2 regions of the Streptomyces sp. NPDC050439 genome follow, and region 2 is predicted to be linked to the other one. Evidence: riboswitches for the same ligand, from Rfam matches in the RefSeq annotation. Region 2 holds a riboswitch; the other holds the start of a gene.

Region 1 (9,804 bases), on a different contig from region 2:
CTCCCAGGGCGTGGACCCCATGGTCGACTTGTCCGACATCGACGCCGTCCGCGAAGTCGTCGAGCACTGCAACCGGCTCCCCGTTCACCCCCGCCACCCCTACGCGGGCGACCTCGTCCACACCGCGTACTCCGGAACCCACCAGGACGCCATCAGCAAAGGATTCGCCGAACACGCCCGCCGGGCAGCCGAGTTGGGGGTAGCGGAGAGCGAGGCGCCGTGGGGCGTGCCGTACCTGCCCATCGACCCCGCCGACATCGGCCGCAGCTACGAAGCCGTCATCCGCGTCAACTCCCAGTCGGGCAAGGGAGGGGTGGCGTATCTGCTGCACACGCGGCACGGTCTCGACCTGCCGGGCCGCATGCGGCCCGACTTCTCCCGCGTGGTGCAGGAGGCGACCGATGACAGCGGTGAGGAGGCGAGCGCCAAGGAGCTGTACGAGCTGTTCCGCGCGACCTATGTCGCGCCGGGGGAGGGAGGTGGCGAGGCGGAGCTGAGCTCCTGGACCACCGACCGGGCACCGGACGGCGCCCATCGGTTCGTCTGCACCCTGCAAGTCGGCGACCGGGGAGGGGATTTCGAAGGGGTGGGCAACGGCCCGCTCTCCGCGTTCGTCGACGCGCTCGCCGCCGCCGGGATCACCGTCGACGTCCTCGACTACCGCGAACACGCGGTCGGGAAGGGCGGCGGCAGCGAGGCCGTCGCGTACGCGGAGTGCCGGGTGGGTGACGTCGTCCGCTGGGGCGCGGGTCTGGACACCTCGCTCCTGACCGCGTCCGTGCGGGCCGTTCTCGCCGCCGTGAACAGGGCGGGGGCCACCCGGTGACACCGCCGAGCCCCGTCCTGCACGCCGACACCGTCACCGTCGTCCGCGAAGGGCGCCCCATCCTCGAAGAGGTCACCCTCACCGTCCGCCCCGGCGAGCACTGGGCGCTGCTCGGCGCGAACGGCGCCGGAAAGTCGACCCTGCTCGGCCTCTGCGGAGCCGTCACCCACCCCACGCACGGCACGGTCGAGGTGCTCGGCCGCCGCCTCGGCAGCGTCGATCTGCGGGACCTGCGCGCCTACGTGGGTCATGTGAACCCGCGCCATCCGCTCCGTACGCCCCTGCGGGTACGCGACGTCGTCCTGACCGGGCTCACCAACAGCGTGGAACCGCTGCCCCGTTGGCGCCCCACGCCCGAGCAGGAGGAGCAGGCCGGCCGTCTGATCGCCATGCTCGGCCTCGCGCACCGCACGGACGCCCGCTGGCCCACGCTGTCCCAGGGCGAGCGCGGCCGGACCCTGATCGCACGCGCGCTGATGCCGCGCCCGCGGCTCGTCCTGCTCGACGAACCGGCCACCGGGCTCGATCTCGCGGGCCGTGAAGGCCTCCTCGAAAGCCTGGACACCCTGCGCGAGACGCATCCCGGGCTCGCCACCGTCCTGGTCACGCACCACCTGGAGGAGCTCCCGGCGGGCACGACGCACGCGCTGCTGCTGCGCGACGGCCGCGTGCTCGCCTCCGGCGCCGTGGACGACGTACTGACGAGCGATCAGGTCAGCAAGTGCTTCGACCACCCGGTGCGGCTCGAGCGCACGGAAGGGCGGTGGAGCGTGCGGGCGGCGCGGCGCGCCCGCTGAGCACGCGGGAGGGGCCCGGTGCTTTCGCGTGCCGGGCCCCTCCTGCGTGCGGCCACTACTTCTTGTTCAGGCTCGCCCAGAACTCGTCGAAGGAGAGGCGCTTGTCCTTGTCGGTGTCCTTCGTGCCGATCACGGCCTCGGCCACCGTCTCGGTGACGTAGAAGTCCCCCATCTTGGCCATGGCCGACTTCCACTCCGCCGCTGTGATGAAGCCGTCGCCGTCCGCGTCGAACTGGTCGAACGTCTTGCGCGCTTCCTCGATGTCCGCCACCGGATCCACCCCTTCTTCGTGCACTGCTGACGAGGGCTAGGGTATCGGCCGTCCGAGGACGCGATCACAAGGAGTACGCCCATGGCCAGCACCCCTGCCTCGCTCGGCGCGATCCTCGACGCGGCGGCCCACGGTCGGTTCCCGCCGCCCGACGGCACGACCACCGTCGTGCCGCAGCCCTGTCACCGCGACGCGGGCGTGATCGCCTTCACCGCGCACTCGGTGGTGTTCACGGACGAGGACCCGCGATGGGTGCACGCCACCCTCGCGGCGCTCGACTGCGATCCGCTGGCCGCAACGATGAACCCGCGCTTCCTCGCCGCCTTCCTGGACCGCACGGGCCGCGTGACGGACACCACCGACCTCCTGACCGTGGCCGACACCCTGCCGGGCGCCCCCGACCCGGCCCTGGACCTGCGCGAGATCGACGACCCCGACCACCCCCGGGTGACACGCGCCCGCAAGCGCCGCGACGACGTACGGGTGTGGGCGTCCGCCGGAGGCGGGGTGCTGGTCCTGGGTCGCGGACTCGCCGGGCGCTGGGAGGCGGCCATCGAGGTCGACGAGGACGTACGCCACCGGGGCCTGGGCCGCGCGCTGGCCCTGGCCGCCCGGCACCTGGTGCCCGGCGTGTCCCACGTGTGGGCGCAGCAGTCCCCGGGCAACGCGCGCAGCGTGCGGGTCTTCCAGGCGGCGGGATACCGGCCGGTGGGCGCGGAGGCCCTGTTCGTGGCGCGGTGAAGGCCGCCGGTGGCCGGGGGACTCAGCACTCGATGATGTTCACCGCGAGCCCGCCCCGCGCCGTCTCCTTGTACTTGACGCTCATGTCGGCGCCCGTGTCCTTCATGGTCTTGATGACCTTGTCGAGGGACACCTTGTGGCTGCCGTCGCCGCGCATCGCCATCTTCGCCGCGGTCACGGCCTTGACCGCCGCCATGCCGTTGCGCTCGATGCACGGGATCTGGACGAGGCCGCCGACCGGGTCGCAGGTCAGGCCGAGGTTGTGCTCCATGCCGATCTCGGCCGCGTTCTCGACCTGCTCGGGGCTGCCGCCGAGCACCTCGGCGAGGGCGCCCGCCGCCATCGAGCAGGCGGAGCCGACCTCGCCCTGGCAGCCGACCTCGGCGCCGGAGATCGAGGCGTTCTCCTTGAAGAGCATGCCGATCGCGCCGGCCGCGAGGAGGAAGCGGACCACGCCGTCCTCGTCGGCGCCGGGGATGAAGTTCATGTAGTAGTGCAGGACCGCCGGGATGATGCCCGCGGCGCCGTTCGTCGGGGCGGTCACGACGCGGCCACCCGCGGCGTTCTCCTCGTTCACGGCCATCGCGTAAAGGGTGATCCACTCCATGGCGCGGGCCTGCGGGTCGCCCTCGGCCCGGAGCTGGCGTGCCGAGTTGGCGGCGCGGCGGCGTACCTTGAGGCCGCCCGGCAGGATGCCCTCGCGGGACATGCCGCGCGAGACGCAGGACTGCATGACGCCCCAGATGTCGAGCAGACCCGAGCGGATCTCCTGCTCCGTGCGCCACGCCTTCTCGTTCTCCAGCATCAGCGCGGAGATGGAGAGGCCGGTCTCCTTGGCCAGGCGCAGCAGCTCGTCGCCGGTGCGGAAGGGGTGCTTGAGGACCGTGTCGTCCGGCACGATCGGGTTCTCGCCGGCCACCGCGTCGTCGTCCACGACGAAGCCGCCGCCCACGGAGTAGTACGTCTTCTCCAGGACGAGTCCGCCGTCGTGGTCGTAGGCGAAGATCGTCATGCCGTTGGCGTGGTACGGCAGGGCCTTGCGGCGGTGCAGGACCAGGTCCTCGTCGAAGTCGAAGTCGATCTCGTGCATGCCGAGGACGTTGATGCGGCCGCTCGACTTGATCTGCTCGACGCGGTCGTCCGCCGACTCCACGTCGACCGAGCGGGGCGACTCGCCCTCCAGGCCGAGCAGCACCGCCTTGGGGGTGCCGTGGCCGTGGCCCGTCGCGCCGAGCGAGCCGTAGAGCTCGGCCCGTATGGCGGTGGTGTGGGCCATCAGGCCCTCGTTCTTGAGGCGGCTCGCGAAGATGCGGGCGGCGCGCATGGGACCGACCGTGTGGGAGCTGGACGGGCCGATGCCGATCGAGAACAGGTCGAAGACCGAGAGGGCCACGAGAAACTCCAATGGTGGTTGGTAGACGCCGTTGTCTGCCGGGGTGGTGCAGAAAGCAGGGCGTGAGCCGGGGCATGGGCCGGGGCACCGCACTCACTGTCCTCACTGTCCAGTGTGCGCGGTGCCCCGAAGGTCCGTACGAAAGAAAGCGTACGAAAATGCTACAGGTTGGGGTACAGCGGGTGCTTTTCCGCCAAGGCGGAGACGCGGGCCTTCAGGGATTCCGCGTCGAAGCCCGGCTTCAGCGCCTCGGCGATGATGTCGGCGACCTCACGGAAGTCGTCCTCCTGGAAGCCACGGGTCGCGAGCGCGGGCGTACCGATCCGCAAGCCCGAGGTGACCATCGGGGGGCGCGGGTCGTTCGGGATCGCGTTGCGGTTGACCGTGATGCCGACCTCGTGGAGGCGGTCCTCGGCCTGCTGGCCGTCGAGCTCGGAGTTGCGCAGGTCCACCAGGACCAGGTGCACGTCCGTGCCGCCGGACAGGACGTCGACGCCGACGGCCTTCGCGTCGTCCTGCACCAGGCGCTCGGCCAGGATGCGGGCGCCGTCCAGGGTGCGCTGCTGGCGCTCCTTGAACTCCTCCGAGGCCGCGACCTTGAAGGAGACGGCCTTGGCCGCGATCACGTGCTCCAGCGGGCCGCCCTGGAAGCCGGGGAAGACCGCGGAGTTCAGCTTCTTCGCGAACTCCTTGTCGCGGGCCAGGATGACGCCGCCGCGCGGGCCGCCGAGGGTCTTGTGCGTGGTGGAGGTGACCACGTCCGCGTACGGCACCGGGTTCGGGTGCAGACCGGCGGCGACGAGACCGGCGAAGTGCGCCATGTCGACCCACAGCTTCGCGCCGACCTCGTCGGCGATCCGGCGGAACTCCGCGAAGTCCAGCTGACGCGGGTAGGCGGACCAGCCCGCGATGATCACCTTGGGGCTGTTCTCCTTGGCCAGGCGCTCGACCTCGGCCATGTCGACCAGACCGGCCTCGTCCACGTGGTACGCGACCACGTTGAACTGCTTGCCGGAGAAGTTCAGGCGCATGCCGTGGGTGAGGTGCCCGCCGTGCGCCAGGTCCAGGCCGAGGATCGTGTCGCCGGGCTTGGCGATCGCGAAGAGGGCGGCCTGGTTGGCGGAGGCGCCGGAGTGCGGCTGGACGTTGGCGTACTCGGCGCCGAACAGGTCCTTGATCCGGTCGATCGCGATCTGCTCGGTGACGTCGACGTGCTCGCAGCCGCCGTAGTAACGGCGGCCGGGGTAGCCCTCGGCGTACTTGTTGGTGAGGACCGTGCCCTGGGCCTCCATGACGGCGACCGGAGCGAAGTTCTCCGAGGCGATCATTTCCAGGGTGGACTGCTGACGGTGGAGCTCGGCGTCGACGGCGGCGGCGACGTCCGGGTCCAGCTCGTGGAGAGGGGTGTTGAGAAGCGACATCAGGTGGTCCCTAAGGGTCTTCGGGGGGCTTCAGCTGCCGGAGAACTCGGTGTACTCGTCCGCGGAGAGCAGGTCCTTCGGCTCCTCCGTGATCCGTACCTTGAAGAGCCAACCACCCTCGAACGGGGCGGAGTTGACCAGCGAAGGGTCGTCCACGACGTCCTGGTTCGACTCGACGACCTCACCGGTCACCGGCGAGTACAGGTCGCTGACCGACTTGGTCGACTCGAGCTCGCCGCACGTCTCGCCCGCGGTCACCGCGGCACCGGCCTCGGGCAGGTCGGCGTAGACGACGTCACCGAGCGCGTTGGCCGCGTGCTCGGTGATGCCGACCGTCGCCACACCGTCCACGGGGGCCGAGAGCCACTCGTGCTCCTTGCTGTAACGCAGCTGCTGGGGGTTGCTCATGACCTGAATTCTCCTGTACGCGGGGGAGTGCTGATGGACGAGGCTGTTGTGCGGGGTGTCACTTCTGGCGCTTGTAGAACGGCAGCGCCACGACCTCGTACGGCTCGTGCGTGCCCCGGATGTCCACTCCGACACCCTCGCTGCCGGGGGTGGCGTGCGCCGCGTCGACGTACGCGATGGCGATCGGCTTGCCAAGGGTCGGGGACGGGGCACCCGAGGTGACCTCGCCGATGACCTTGCCGTCGGCGACCACGGAGAAACCCGCGCGCGGGACCCGGCGGCCCTCGGCGACCAGACCGACCAGCTTGCGCGGGGGAGCGGCCTCGGCGCGCTCGGCGGCCGCCGTGAGCGCCGCGCGCCCCACGAAGGTGTCGGACTGCGAGGTCTTCTCGAACTTGACGACCCGGCCGAGGCCCGCGTCGAAGGGCGTCAGCTCCGCGGTCAGCTCGTGCCCGTACAGCGGCATGCCCGCCTCCAGGCGCAGCGTGTCGCGGCAGGAGAGCCCGGCGGGGACCAGGCCCGCGGGCTCGCCCGCCTCCATGAGCGCGCCCCACAGCTTCTCGGCGTCGCCGGGTGCGACGAAGAGCTCGAAGCCGTCCTCGCCGGTGTAGCCCGTGCGGGCGATCAGCGCGGGCACGCCCGCGACCGTGCCGGGCAGGCCCGCGTAGTACTTCAGGCCGTCCAGGTCGGCGTCCGTGAGTGACTTCAGGATGCCGGGGGACTCGGGACCCTGGACGGCGAGCAGGGCGTACGCGTCACGGTCGTCGCGGACCTCGGCGTCGAAGCCCTCGGCGCGGGCGGTCAGCGCGTCGAGCACCACCTGGGCGTTCGAGGCGTTGGCCACCACCATGTACTCGGGGGCCTCGGGCTCGCCGAGCCGGTAGACGATCAGGTCGTCCAGGATGCCGCCGTCCTCGGCACAGATCATCGTGTAGCGGGCGCGGCCGACACCGATGGAGCCGATGTTGCCGACGAGCGCGAAGTTCAGGAGGTCCACGGCCTCGGGCCCCGAGACCGTGATCTCGCCCATGTGGGAGAGGTCGAAGAGACCGGCCTTGGTGCGCACGGCGTTGTGCTCGTCGCGCTCGCTCGCGTACCGCAGCGGCATGTCCCAGCCCGCGAAGTCGGTCATGGTCGCGCCGAGCGCACGATGCACGGCATCGAGTGCGGTCAGACGGGGGGCAGTACTCATTCGTGGAACTCCCAGGGGCATGACGGGCGAGGTCGATCCTCCCCATCTGTCATCGGAACCTGAGAGGTTCACCACGACCCGTACGTATGGGGGTCATGACTTGCACCTTGGGTGGAGCCGCGCAGGCGGCCCGCTTTTCAGATGTGCCTCGCCCGCGCGGTACGGGGCCTGAGAGATTCAAGGGAGGGACTTGCTCCTTCGGCGCCCCGGTGCGTCATGTGACGGCCACCGGGAACTCTCCCGCGCGGATTCAAACGGCCTGTATGGAGTTTGCGCGCACATCATTGCACGCGCCTGCGTCACAGGGCAGTGCCAGTCCAGTAATGCTGTTGTGCCGCATTACCTTCTCTTTACACTTGCCGGGGAAGCTGCGGGAAGCAGGTACGTGACCGCTAAGGGGAGGCCGATCACGGTGCGCAGGACGAGCGTCTACGCGACCAACACAGGGGTGGCCCTGCCCAAACAGGCCGCCGCCCCCACCAGGGAGAGCTGCGGCCCCCTGCCGGCGGCCGTCGTCCGCGACCTGCGGCAGCGGACGGGCCACAGCCCCTACCGCCTCACGTTCGGCGAGGGCGACCTGATCGTGGTCTCCGGCCTGCCGGGCAGCGGCAAGTCCACGCTGATGCGCAGGGCCGTCGCGGGCCCGCGCATCGACTCGCAGGACACCCGCGACCGCTGGGCCCGGCGCATGCCGGGCCTCCTGCCGTACGCGGTGTACCGCCCGCTGGTCCGCATCGCGCACTACGCGGGCCTGCGCAGAGCCCTGCGCTCCGGCGAGGGCGTCGTGGTGCACGACTGCGGCACCCAGGCCTGGGTGCGCCGCTGGCTGGCCCGCGAGGCGGCGCGGCGCGGCACGACCCTGCACCTGCTGCTGCTCGACGTGCCGCCGGACACCGCCATAGAGGGGCAGCTCGCGCGCGGGCGCGGCGTGTCGCGGTACGCCTTCGCGCGCCACCGCAGGACGGTCGGCCGGCTCGTCGGCGCCGCCGAGCGCGGTGACCTGCCGCGCGGCTGCGGTTCGGCGGTGCTCCTGGACCGGACGGCGGCCGGGGTCCTGCGGGGGATCGGCTTCGAGGGCTGAGCCGCCCGCCGCGTTAGGGTCGTGCCGCAGGCAGAGCGGGACCGATCAGGGGTTAGAAGAGATGGACATTCCGGCGCAGGCGCACGCCCATCCCTATGGAGGATGGCCGGGCAACGAACTCGAAGAGGTGCTCGCGGCATCCCTGGGCACCCCCGGCGCGCCCCAGGCGTCCGCCGGGGCCCGCATCGTCGAGGTGCTCGGCCGCAGCCACCTCTGGGTCCCGCTGCCGAACGGCGGGGCACCGGACAGCGGCACCCTCGACCTGCCCACGCTGGAGATCGACGGCCAGGCATACGTCCCCGTCTTCAGCTCCGAGCAGCAGTTCCGGCAGGCCACCGGCGGGCACATGGGCTGCACGGTGGCGCCCGCCGTGGAGTTCGCGCGCGGCCTGCCCCCGCAGCTGGGCATCGCGGTCAACCCGGACGGCACGGTCGGTGTGCCGCTGCCGCCGCCCGCCGTCGCCGAGCTCTGCCGCGCCGGGCGCACCCCGCTGGACGGCCCCGCGACCGGCGGCCGCGTACGCCTCTTCGAACCGGACTGGCAGGAGGACCCGGTGGACTTCCTGTCCGCCGCCGCCCGCGAGTTCGAGGCCACCGGCGTCGTCCTGAGCGCCCGCCGCTGCCTGGCGAGCGTCGAGGGCGGCGACCCCTCGCTGTTCGTCGGCGTCGAACTGACCTCCTGGGAGGGCAACGCGCGCGAGCTCCCGATGGAGGCCCTGGGCCGGGCCCTGGGGCAGGCCCCGGTGGCCTGGCCGGTGAACCTGGTGCTGCTCGACGTGGCCCAGGACCCGGTCGCCGACTGGATGCGCGAGCGCGTCAGGACCTTCTTCGGCCGGACTCAGGGACACGAGCACGGTCATGTGTAAGGACATGTGCAGGTACGTGTGTGAGGGTGCCGTACGTCAAGTCGGTGTCAGGATCGCCGCTTAAGCTGGTTTCATGAGCCGGAGTTCCACCGGGTCAGCGGGTCATCGCGAAGGGGCGGTTAAGGGTGAGTGCGTCGGGCACGGCTGCGGCCGGGCAGGTCGAGCACATGCTGCGCCAGGTGACGCCGGGGCGCTATGACGCCTACGAGGCGCTCCTGCGGGCGCTCGCCGCCGACCAGGTGTGGATGCTGCTCTGGCACGGCCAGGCCGGATCCCCCGACGCGCAGTACGGGAACATGGAGGTCGAGGGACTCGGTTACGCGCCGTGCGTGACCTCGGCCCAGGAGCTCTCCGCCAGCGGCTGGAACCGTTCGTACGAGGTGGTGGGCGGCCTCGACATCTCCCGCACCCTCTTCCCCGACCACTACGGCCTCTGGCTCAACCCGCACGCGCCCGGCGGCGGTGTCGGCATCCCCTGGCTCGACCTGCGGCGCATCGCGTCGGGCCTCGACCTGCTGCCCGCGGGGCCGCTCAGGCTCACCGAGCCGGCCATCGAGATCCCCCAGTTCTACGCCCTGCTCACGCAGAACGCCCACCGCACGCCCGCGGTCCGCTCGCTGCGCCGCGCCTGGGTGCAGCCCGCGCTCGGCGCCCCGTATCTGGCCATCGGCCTCGATGTGTACGACACCGCCCCGGCGTCGGTCGACGGGGTGCGCACGATGATGCAGCAGTCGATCGCCGCGGTCCCCGACGGCCTGCCCGTGTCGACGGTCGCGATGTCCGACGGGTACGACCCGGTGGCCATGTGG
Region 2 (9,804 bases):
CGGAGATGTGAGAACCGCGCCCACGATCCTGCACCTCGACATGGATGCCTTCTACGCGTCCGCGGAGCAGGCCGCGAAGCCGAGTCTGCGCGGGAAAGCCGTGGTCGTGGGCGGGCTCGGACCGCGGGGCGTGGTGGCCACCGCCTCGTACGAGGCGCGGAAGTTCGGTGTGCACTCGGCGATGCCGATGGGGCAGGCGCGGCGCCTGGCGCCCAATGCCGCCTATCTCGTGCCCCGCTTCGGGCTCTACCGCGAGATCAGCGACCAGGTGATGACGCTGTTGCGGGAGCTGTCGCCGCTGGTGGAGCCGCTCAGTCTGGACGAGGCCTTCGTCGACCTGGAGGCGGGCGGGGTGGCCGACGACCAGGCGTCCGCGCTGGAGGTGGGCGAGCGATTGCGCGCGGACATCAAGGCGGTGACGGGGCTCGCGGGGTCGGTCGGGCTCGCCGCGTCCAAGATGCTGGCGAAGATCGCCTCGGAGGAGGCCAAGCCCGACGGGCTGCGGCTGATAGTGCCGGGCACCGAGCGGGACCTGCTCGCCCCGATGTCGGTGCGGACCCTGCCCGGCGTCGGTCCTGCCACCGGGGACCATCTGCGGCGGGGCGGGATCACGACGGTGGGGGAGATCGCGGAGGCGGGCGAGGACGAGCTCGTACGGCTCCTGGGGAAGTCGCACGGCAGCGCGCTGTACGCGATGGCGCTGGCGCGGGACGAGCGGCCCGTGGTGGCGGAGCGGGAATCGAAGTCGGTCAGTGTCGAGGACACGTACGACGTGGACATCCATGACCGGGTCCGGGTCAGGGGCGAGGTCGCGCGGCTCGCCGAGCGGTGTGTGGAGCGGCTGCGGGCGGCCGGGCACTCGGGGCGGACCATCGTCCTGAAGGTGCGGCGGTTCGACTTCTCGACGCTGACGAGGTCCGAGACGCTGCGTGGGCCCACGGACGACCCCGGGGTGGTGCGTGAGGCCGCCGCGCGGCTTCTGGAGGCCGTGGACACCACCGGAGGGGTGCGGCTCCTCGGGGTGGGCGTCACGGGGCTCGCGGACTACACGCAGGAGGACCTGTTCGCGCAGGCGCAGGCCCAGGCTCAGGCCGAAGCCCGGGCGGAGGCCGCGCAGGCCCTGGAGACGCAGCAGGAGGCCGAGGAGGAGCGGGCCGGGGAGGCCGCGGCACAGGCCGTGGCCGAGACGGTGACGGAGCCGGCCGTTCCCGCCGAGCGGCGGTGGGCCGCCGGGCACGACGTGCGGCACGCCGAGTACGGGCACGGGTGGGTGCAGGGCAGTGGCCTGGGGCGGGTCACGGTTCGCTTCGAGACGCCGGAATCGTCGGTGCCGGGGCGGGTGCGGACGTTCCGTACGGATGACCCGGCGCTCGAGCCCGCCGAGCCGTTGCCCCTGGTGGCGGCCCCCGAGGCGGTGGAGCCTCGGTGACGCCGGGGGTGTCAGGGGGGTGTCAGGTGTTCTCCTGCCCCGCGATGTTGCCGAAGTCCTTGTCCGGCGGTGATGTGGAGGGCGGGGGCGTGATGTCCAGGCCGTAGTGGTGGTAGAGCTGCAGTTCCTGTTCGGGGGAGAGGTGGCGGCCCACACCGAAATCCGGGGCGTCCTTGATCAGTGAGCGCTCGAAGGGGATGTGCAGGGTGCCGTCGTTCCTGAGCTCGCTCGGTTCCAGGGGGACGAAGGTGTCCCGGCTGAACAGGCCCGTGCGTATGGCCGCCCACTCCGGGGCGCCGGTGGCGTCGTCGAGATAGACCTCGTCGATCGTGCCGATCTTGGCCCCGTTCCGGTCGAACGCCTTCCGGCCGATCAAATTGCGCGGATCGATGTCGGTCTGCACGGGCCCTCCAACTGGTCGAGGCTTGTCGAAGTGGGGCTTAACTCATCCTCGTTCGTTCGCAATCACTACGAAAGAGCACTTCGGGGCAGGTGGCCACTCGAGGGAACGGTCACGGTCCTCGCTGGTAGGCTGGCGCTTGGCTGCTGACCCTGTGCGGGAGAGCTCTCCGGTTGACACTCCGGAGGCGCCGAAGGAGCAACTCCTCCCCGGAATCTCTCAGGCCCCTGTACCGCACGGACGAGGTCACTCTGGAAAGTAGGGCGGGCGTCGGGCGGGCACGTCCGGTCCCCTTCCTCACCGACGGTGAAAGCCGGTACGGCGCCTCTCCTGGGGCACGGACCGGTGAAACTCTCAGGTTGAGATGACAGAGGGGGAGGCCGTCCGGGTACCCGCGCCGTGGTGCCCCTCGCAGGTCGCGTCAGACCAGGAGGCCTCCGCAATGACCGCCACACCTCGTATCCCGCTCTCCCAGCTCGAACAGGGCATTCCCTTCGAGCAGCGGCACATCGGTCCCGATGTGGAAGCACGGGCCAAGATGCTCGCGCAGGTCGGGTACGGCTCGCTCGACGAGCTCACCGCGGCCGCCGTGCCGGATGTGATCAAGAACGCCGAGGCGCTGAACCTGCCCGGCGCGCGTTCCGAGGCCGAGGTGCTCGCCGAGCTGCGCTCCCTCGCCGACCGTAACCAGGTCCTCGATTCCATGATCGGACTCGGCTACTACGGGACCTTCACGCCGCCGGTGATCCTGCGGAACGTGATGGAGAACCCCGCGTGGTACACCGCTTACACGCCGTACCAGCCCGAGATCTCCCAGGGGCGTCTTGAGGCGCTGCTCAACTTCCAGACCGTCGTCGCCGAGCTGACGGGGCTGCCCACCTCCGGTGCGTCGCTCCTTGACGAGGGGACCGCGGCGGCCGAGGCCATGGCCCTTTCGCGGCGCATGGGCAAGGTCAAGGACGGCGTCTTCCTCGTCGACGCCGACGCGTTGCCGCAGACCATCGCCGTGATCCGGACCCGCGCCGAGCCGACCGGTGTCGAGGTCGTCGTCGCCGATCTGAGCGAGGGCATCCCGGCCGAGGTCGCCGAGCGCGGTGTCGTCGGCGTGCTGATCCAGTACCCCGGCGCCTCCGGTGCCGTACGTGACATAAAGCCGCTCATCGAGCAGGCGCACGAGCTCGGTGCCGTCGTCTCCGTCGCCGCCGACCTGCTTGCCCTGACGCTGCTCACCTCGCCCGGTGAGCTCGGCGCCGACATCGCCGTCGGCACGACGCAGCGCTTCGGCGTCCCGATGGGCTTCGGCGGTCCGCACGCCGGTTACATGGCGGTGCGCGAGAAGTTCGCGCGCAGCCTGCCGGGGCGGCTCGTCGGTGTCTCCGTGGACGCGGACGGCAACAAGGCCTACCGGCTGGCGCTGCAGACCCGTGAGCAGCACATCCGCCGCGAGAAGGCCACCAGCAACATCTGTACCGCTCAGGTGCTGCTCGCCGTGATGGCCGGAATGTACGCCGTCTATCACGGGCCCGAGGGCCTCAAGGCCATCGCACGGCGTACCCACCGCTACGCGACCGTGCTCGCCGCGGGGCTCACCGCGGGCGGCGTCGAGGTCGTGCACGGCGCGTACTTCGACACGCTGACCGTGCGGGTGCCCGGAAAGGCCGAGGCGCTCGTCGCCGCGGCCCGCGAGGGTGGCGTCAACATCCACCAGGTCGACGCCGACCACGTCTCCCTGGCCTGCGACGAGACCACCACGCGCAAGCAACTGACGGCGATCTGGGGTGCGTTCGGGGTCGAGGGCGACATCGAGGCGCTCGACGCCGAGACCGCTGACTCGCTCCCGGCGGCGCTGCTGCGCGGCGACGAGTACCTCACGCACCCCGTCTTCCACCAGTACCGCTCCGAGACCGCCATGCTGCGTTACCTGCGCAAGCTGGCCGACCGCGACTACGCGCTCGACCGCGGCATGATCCCGCTGGGCTCCTGCACCATGAAGCTCAACGCGACCACCGAGATGGAGCCGGTCACCTGGCCCGAGTTCGGGCAGCTGCACCCCTTCGCGCCTGCCCAGCAGGCGCAGGGCTATCTGACGCTCATCCGTGAGCTGGAGGAGCGGCTCGCCGAGGTCACCGGGTACGACAAGGTCTCGCTGCAGCCCAACGCCGGTTCGCAGGGCGAGCTCGCCGGACTGCTCGCCGTGCGCGGCTACCACCGCGCCAACGGCGACGACCAGCGCACCGTCTGCCTCATCCCGTCCTCCGCGCACGGCACCAACGCCGCGAGCGCCGTCATGGCCGGCATGAAGGTCGTCGTCGTCAAGACCAGCGACGACGGCGAGATCGACATAGACGACCTGCGCGCCAAGATCGAGAAGCACCGCGACGAGCTGTCGGTGCTCATGATCACCTACCCGTCCACGCACGGTGTCTTCGAGGAGCACGTCGCCGACATCTGCGCCCAGGTGCACGAGGCGGGCGGCCAGGTGTACGTCGACGGGGCGAACCTCAACGCCCTGGTGGGTCTCGCCCAGCCCGGCAAGTTCGGCGGCGACGTCTCGCACCTGAACCTGCACAAGACCTTCTGCATCCCGCACGGCGGCGGCGGCCCCGGCGTCGGCCCGGTCGGCGTGCGCGAGCACCTCGCGCCGTACCTGCCCAACCACCCGCTGCAGCCCGCCGCGGGACCCGAGACCGGCGTCGGTCCGATCTCCGCCGCGCCGTGGGGCTCGGCCGGCATCCTGCCGATCTCCTGGGCGTACGTACGCCTCATGGGCGGTGAGGGACTCAAGCGCGCCACGCAGGTCGCCGTGCTCTCCGCGAACTACATCGCCAAGCGTCTGGAGCCGCACTACCCGGTGCTCTACACCGGTCCCGGCGGGCTCGTCGCGCACGAGTGCATCATCGATCTGCGCCCGCTGAGCAAGGCGACCGGTGTCAGCGTCGACGACATCGCCAAGCGGCTCATCGACTACGGCTTCCACGCGCCGACCATGTCGTTCCCGGTCGCGGGAACGCTGATGATCGAGCCGACCGAGAGCGAGGACCTGGTCGAGATCGACCGGTTCTGCGAGGCGATGATCAGCATTCGCGCGGAGATCGAGAAGGTCGGCGGCGACTGGCCCGCCGATGACAACCCGCTGCGCAACGCCCCGCACACCGCGGCGGCGCTCGGCGGTGAGTGGGAGCACGCGTACAGCCGCGAGGAGGCCGTGTTCCCGGCCGGCGTGGTGGCCGCAGACAAGTACTGGCCGCCGGTGCGCCGCATCGACCAGGCGTACGGCGACCGGAATCTGGTCTGCTCCTGCCCGCCGCTGGATGCGTACGAGGACTGATATCGAGTCCCGCACATGCGTGGGGGCCGGTCCGGAGGTTTGTCTCTCCGGGTCGGCCCCTTTGTTTTCCTTGTTGTCCGTGCCGTGCTGCCGTCGCTTCAGGCCGCGGTCACCAGCGGTCGATGCGGGGCGATGATCTGGCCGTCCGGCAGCAGCTCACCGGTGTCCTCGAAGAGGAGGACGCCGTTGCACAGCAGGCTCCAGCCCTGCTCCGGGTGGCTCGCCATGAGGAGCGCGGCTTCCCGGTCTGCGGAGTCGGCTGTCGGGCACGGTGGTTGGTGCTGGCACATGGATGGGTTCTTTCGCTGCGATGTGATGGCTGTGACGTCTGCCTTGCGGCTCGATGCGGTGTTCATGGCCGCCCCCCGTTGAGTCGGTCCGTTCCCAGTGTTGCCCTACGGGCGTCAATCCGCAGGGATTTAGCGGCAGCGCTTCTTACTGCTTAATGACGTATCACCCGCCCGGACGGTTCAGCCCAACTGCACTGTCTCTTCGGGTGGTTCGGGGTGGTCATACCGGGCTAGTCCGTATGGGCACATCACGCGCCGAGCCCCGCGGCCTGGACGGCGGCGGGGCACGGAGACGTACGGCGAGGTCAGGCGGGCGAGCCGAGCAGCGGTGCCGGGGTCATCCGGTGTGTGAGGACCTTCAGGAGTTCCGCGGCGCGGTGCGGGTGGTGCGCCGCGATGCCCGGAGGCGCGGGCGCGAGGGGCACGAGGACGTCCGAGGGCGCGAGATGGCCGCCCGCGCCGTCCGCTGTGCAGTCGCCGTGCAACCAGAGTGTCAGCATGTAAAGCTCGGGTACGGACAACAGTCGTGGTTGGTACGGCATTGGCATCGCTTCGGCATGACGAAGGGCGCGTTCCGTGGACGCTATGTACGGACCTTCGAAGAAGTGCGAGAAGGTCCACCCGTCAGGCGTCAGCATCGTGTCCGCCGCGGCGACGGCCCGTTCGCCCGCGCGGATCATGAAGCGCCACCCCGCGAGCCGGGTGGGCGCGGTGCCCGACGGGGTGATCCGGTCAAGTACGTGGACGGGCAACGGGAGTTCGGGGCTGACGGGTCCCTGCGCGGCACGCAGGGACGGGGTGCGGGCTTCGCGTACGGCGGTGGGTGAACCTAGTGCCGCGAGGACGCTGCGCAGGGCGGGCGCGGGAGCCGGGGGGACTTGCAGCGGCATGATGGGTCGCCTCTCTCATTCGACAGGCACGGTGGAACGAGGACAGGTGCGGACGTCGCTGTCTGCTCCGGGGCCAGAGGGGCGGGGGCTGGGGACCGCGAGCGCCAACTCTCTGCCTCGTTCGCGGAGTTTATACGACACGTGTTCAGGCAGTGTTTCGTCTAACCGCACCCGATATTGCCTGCAAGGCGTTATCCGGTCGCCATTTTGCGGGCTTTAACCCGATTCTGGAAGAGTCCGGACGTTTGACCTCGGACGCCTTCCCCGAAGCGGTCGGCCGATTCTCGTCGGTGTTTTTCACCAGGCGTCGGTGCGAGGATTCCCCGGCGCACCCCATGCCCGGTGAATGTGCCGCCCGGACTTGGCGTCAAGCGTACTGGGCCAGGGGCATGTGCGGGGCGTTATCGATCACATTGCAGGGCATCATCCACCGAGACACAGCGGCCGGATCATTGGCTGCCCATCCGAGGAGGGGACGCTTCGATGGGGGAGAAGGTCGTAGCAGGATCGTTTGATCTGGCCGAGCGGCGCCGGTACAGAAACAAGCTCAAGGAGTGCCTGACGGGACTGCGGAGGCTCCTGGACGAGGAGCGGTTCGACCGGCCCAAGAATCTGATGGGCGTCGAGATCGAACTGAATCTCGCGGGGCCCGACGGCATGCCGAGAATGCTGAATGCCGAAGTTCTCGAACGGATCGCCAGCCGGGACTTCCAGACGGAACTCGGAATGTTCAATCTTGAAGTCAATATCGCGCCGCACCGATTGGGCGGACGTGTTCTCGACCGCCTTGCCGAGGAGTTGCGCACCGGCCTCGCCTATGCGCACCGAAAAGCCAACGAGGTGAACGCCGGGATCGTGATGATCGGCATTTTGCCGACCCTCGCACACCACGACCTGGTCTCGGGAAACCTCTCCGACGTCGACCGCTACGCGCTGCTCAACGACCAGATCGTCGCCGCGCGCGGCGAGGAGTTCGTCCTGGACATCCAGGGCGTGGAGCGGCTCACCTGTACGTCCGCGTCGATCGCGCCCGAAGCGGCGTGCACCTCGGTGCAGCTGCACCTCCAGGTCACCCCGGGCAGGTTCGCCGATGTATGGAACGCGGCCCAGGCCGTGGCCGCCGCGCAGGTCGCCGTCGGCGCCAACGCGCCGTTCCTGTTCGGCCGTGAGCTGTGGCGCGAGTCGCGGCCCCCGCTGTTCCTGCAGTCCACCGACACCCGCCCGCCCGAACTCCAGGCGCAGGGCGTGCGGCCGCGGACCTGGTTCGGCGAGCGCTGGATCAGCGACGCGTACGAGCTCTTCGAGGAGAACCTGCGCTACTTTCCCGCGCTGCTTCCCCTCGTGGACGACGAGGACCCGCTGGCGGTGCTCGACGACGGCCGGGTGCCGCAGCTCGCCGAACTCGTCCTGCACAACGGGACCGTGTACCGCTGGAACCGCCCCGTGTACGGCATCGCGGGCGGCGTCCCGCACCTGCGGGTGGAGAACCGCGTCCTGCCCGCCGGCCCCACCGTCACCGACGTCATCGCCAACGCCGCCTTCTACTACGGCGTCGTACGCGCCCTCGCCGAGGAACCCCGGCCCGTGTGGAACCGGCTGCCCTTCGACGCCGCCGCCCGCAACTTCGACACCGCGTGCCGCGACGGCATCGAGGCCCGCCTTCAGTGGCCGCGGCGGGGCAGGTCGGGCGGGCTCGTGGAGGTGCCCGCGGTCGCCCTCGTACGCGACGAGCTGCTGCCGCTGGCCGCGGCCGGGCTCGACGCGTGGGGCGTGGAGCCCGCCGACCGGGACTTCTACCTCGGGGTCATCGAGGAGCGGTGCAGGCGCCGGGTGAACGGGGCGTCCTGGCAGGCGGCGACCTACCACCAGGCCCTGGAGACCGGGCTCGAACGCGAGGCCGCCCTCGCCGCGACCACCCGGCGCTACGCCGAGCTGATGCACGCGGGCGACCCGGTGCACACCTGGCCGGTGGGGCTGCCGGCGCCGGCGGTCCTGAGCTGAGGAGGACGGGGGCGGGCTCAGCCGTGGCTGCCCGCCTCCATGATGGCCTTGAGGATGACCGCGTGGATCTGCGCCGGGTCGTCGACCTGGTGGCCCGATCCACCGGTCGCCTCCGCGATCTGCACGACCTCCTCCTTGTCCGCGTTCGGACCGACCGCGATGGCGATGAGTGGCACCGGGCGCTTGGGGTCGGAGAGGTCCTCCAGCTGCGCGATGAGGTTGCTGCGCGCGATGGAGCCGGGGTCCTGGTTCGCGCCGTCCGTGAGGACCACGAGCGCGTTGAACTTGCCGCGCGCGTAGGTGGACGTGGCCTCCTTGTACGCCGCGAGCGTGGTGTCGTACAGACCGGTCGCGCCGCCCGGGATGGGGGCCAGGTCGCCGAAGGCCTCGGAGACCTTGTCCCGCTGGGTGCCCTCGCCCTTGCGGTCGCCCAGGCGTTCGGTGGGCACGAGCTTGCGGTAGTCGCGTTCGCCGTCCAGGAGGGTGGCGAACTCCCAGAGGCCGATCTCGTCCTCGTCGGTGAACCCCGCGAGCGCCTGGAGCAGCGAGGACTTGGTGACCTCCATCCGGGTCTGGCCCCGGCCCGGCACGAACTCGCCCATGGAGTCCGAGACATCGACGACCGTGCTGATCCGGGCGCTCTGGACGGTGATCGTCCACATGCCGAGCGTCTCCTGGAGGTCCTTCTCGGAGGGCGGCTCGCTGGCCTCGTCGCCGTACGGCTGGGGAGTGCGCCCGCCGGCCGCCGTGACGAGTCTCTCCGAGGGGGCGTCGGCGCCGGTCCTGAAGCCGTGCTTCTCCAGGATCGCGCGGCCCGCCTCATCGCTGAACAGGGTCATGAAGCGCAGGGCCGCGCGGCTCTGGTCCGTGGACAGCTCGTCCTCCTGGACCAGGGTGTAGGGGTAGTCGAGGCGCGGTGAGCCGTCCTTCGGATAGAACATGTCCAGGCTGTTCTCCTCGCCCGCCGTCGCGTTGTGCTTGAACGCGGCCTGCTCGGAGAGGATCAGCGCGTGGTTGCGGCGCGGATTGCCCTGTTCGGTGCCCGAGGAGTCGCGGGCCAGGGTGTCCAGGAGCTGGCCGTCGCTGTCGGACGTGCGCGCGGACAGTGCCTTGGCCATCGCGGCCGCCTGGGTGTCGCCGTCCTTGCCGCCCGCCTTCTTCGCCGACGCGCTCAGCTTCGTGAGCGCGAGCAGGCCGGTCGCGCTGCGCGCGGGATCGGCGGCGCCGAGCCGCAGCTTGTCGCCCTTCATCGCCGCGCCGGTCAACTCCGGCCAGCTGTACGTCTTCTTGGGCCAGCCCAACGTCTCGGCGGCGGCGGGGACCATGGCCATGCCAACCGGCGATGAGGCTATGTGCCCCGCGGGCGAGACCCTGTCCTGCTTGCCGCCCAGGCCCACGCGCTGCACCCACAGTTCGGAGTCCGGCACCCACACGTCGTACGCCGGAGTGCCTTTGCCCGTCCGCAG

Evidence for each region. Region 2 has a riboswitch for glycine ahead of gcvP (aminomethyl-transferring glycine dehydrogenase). Riboswitches for the same ligand answer to the same signal wherever they lie in the genome.
Region 1: it holds a riboswitch for glycine, as region 2 does, so the genes downstream of both, gcvT (glycine cleavage system aminomethyltransferase GcvT) here and gcvP (aminomethyl-transferring glycine dehydrogenase) in region 2, are expected to answer to the same signal.

What each region holds. Positions count from the first base shown of each region.
Region 1 is NZ_JBFAJT010000011.1:38,841-48,644, forward strand. It holds gene leuA (2-isopropylmalate synthase) at 1-826, shown strand, start outside; gene AB0I66_RS36735 (ATP-binding cassette domain-containing protein) at 823-1,623, shown strand; gene AB0I66_RS36740 (EF-hand domain-containing protein) at 1,679-1,894, opposite strand; gene AB0I66_RS36745 (GNAT family N-acetyltransferase) at 1,976-2,635, shown strand; gene AB0I66_RS36750 (L-serine ammonia-lyase) at 2,658-4,028, opposite strand; gene glyA (serine hydroxymethyltransferase) at 4,190-5,449, opposite strand; gene gcvH (glycine cleavage system protein GcvH) at 5,480-5,857, opposite strand; gene gcvT (glycine cleavage system aminomethyltransferase GcvT) at 5,916-7,049, opposite strand; glycine riboswitch at 7,197-7,302, opposite strand; gene AB0I66_RS36770 (AAA family ATPase) at 7,456-8,130, shown strand; gene AB0I66_RS36775 (enhanced serine sensitivity protein SseB) at 8,192-8,995, shown strand; gene AB0I66_RS36780 (enhanced serine sensitivity protein SseB C-terminal domain-containing protein) at 9,121-9,804, shown strand, end outside.
Region 2 is NZ_JBFAJT010000018.1:8,848-18,651, forward strand. It holds gene AB0I66_RS42485 (DNA polymerase IV) at 8-1,429, shown strand; gene AB0I66_RS42490 (PRC-barrel domain-containing protein) at 1,452-1,832, opposite strand; glycine riboswitch at 1,977-2,074, shown strand; gene gcvP (aminomethyl-transferring glycine dehydrogenase) at 2,272-5,157, shown strand; gene AB0I66_RS42500 (DUF5999 family protein) at 5,256-5,447, opposite strand; gene AB0I66_RS42505 (hypothetical protein) at 5,753-6,337, opposite strand; gene AB0I66_RS42510 (glutamate--cysteine ligase) at 6,821-8,338, shown strand; gene AB0I66_RS42515 (substrate-binding and VWA domain-containing protein) at 8,356-9,804, opposite strand, start outside.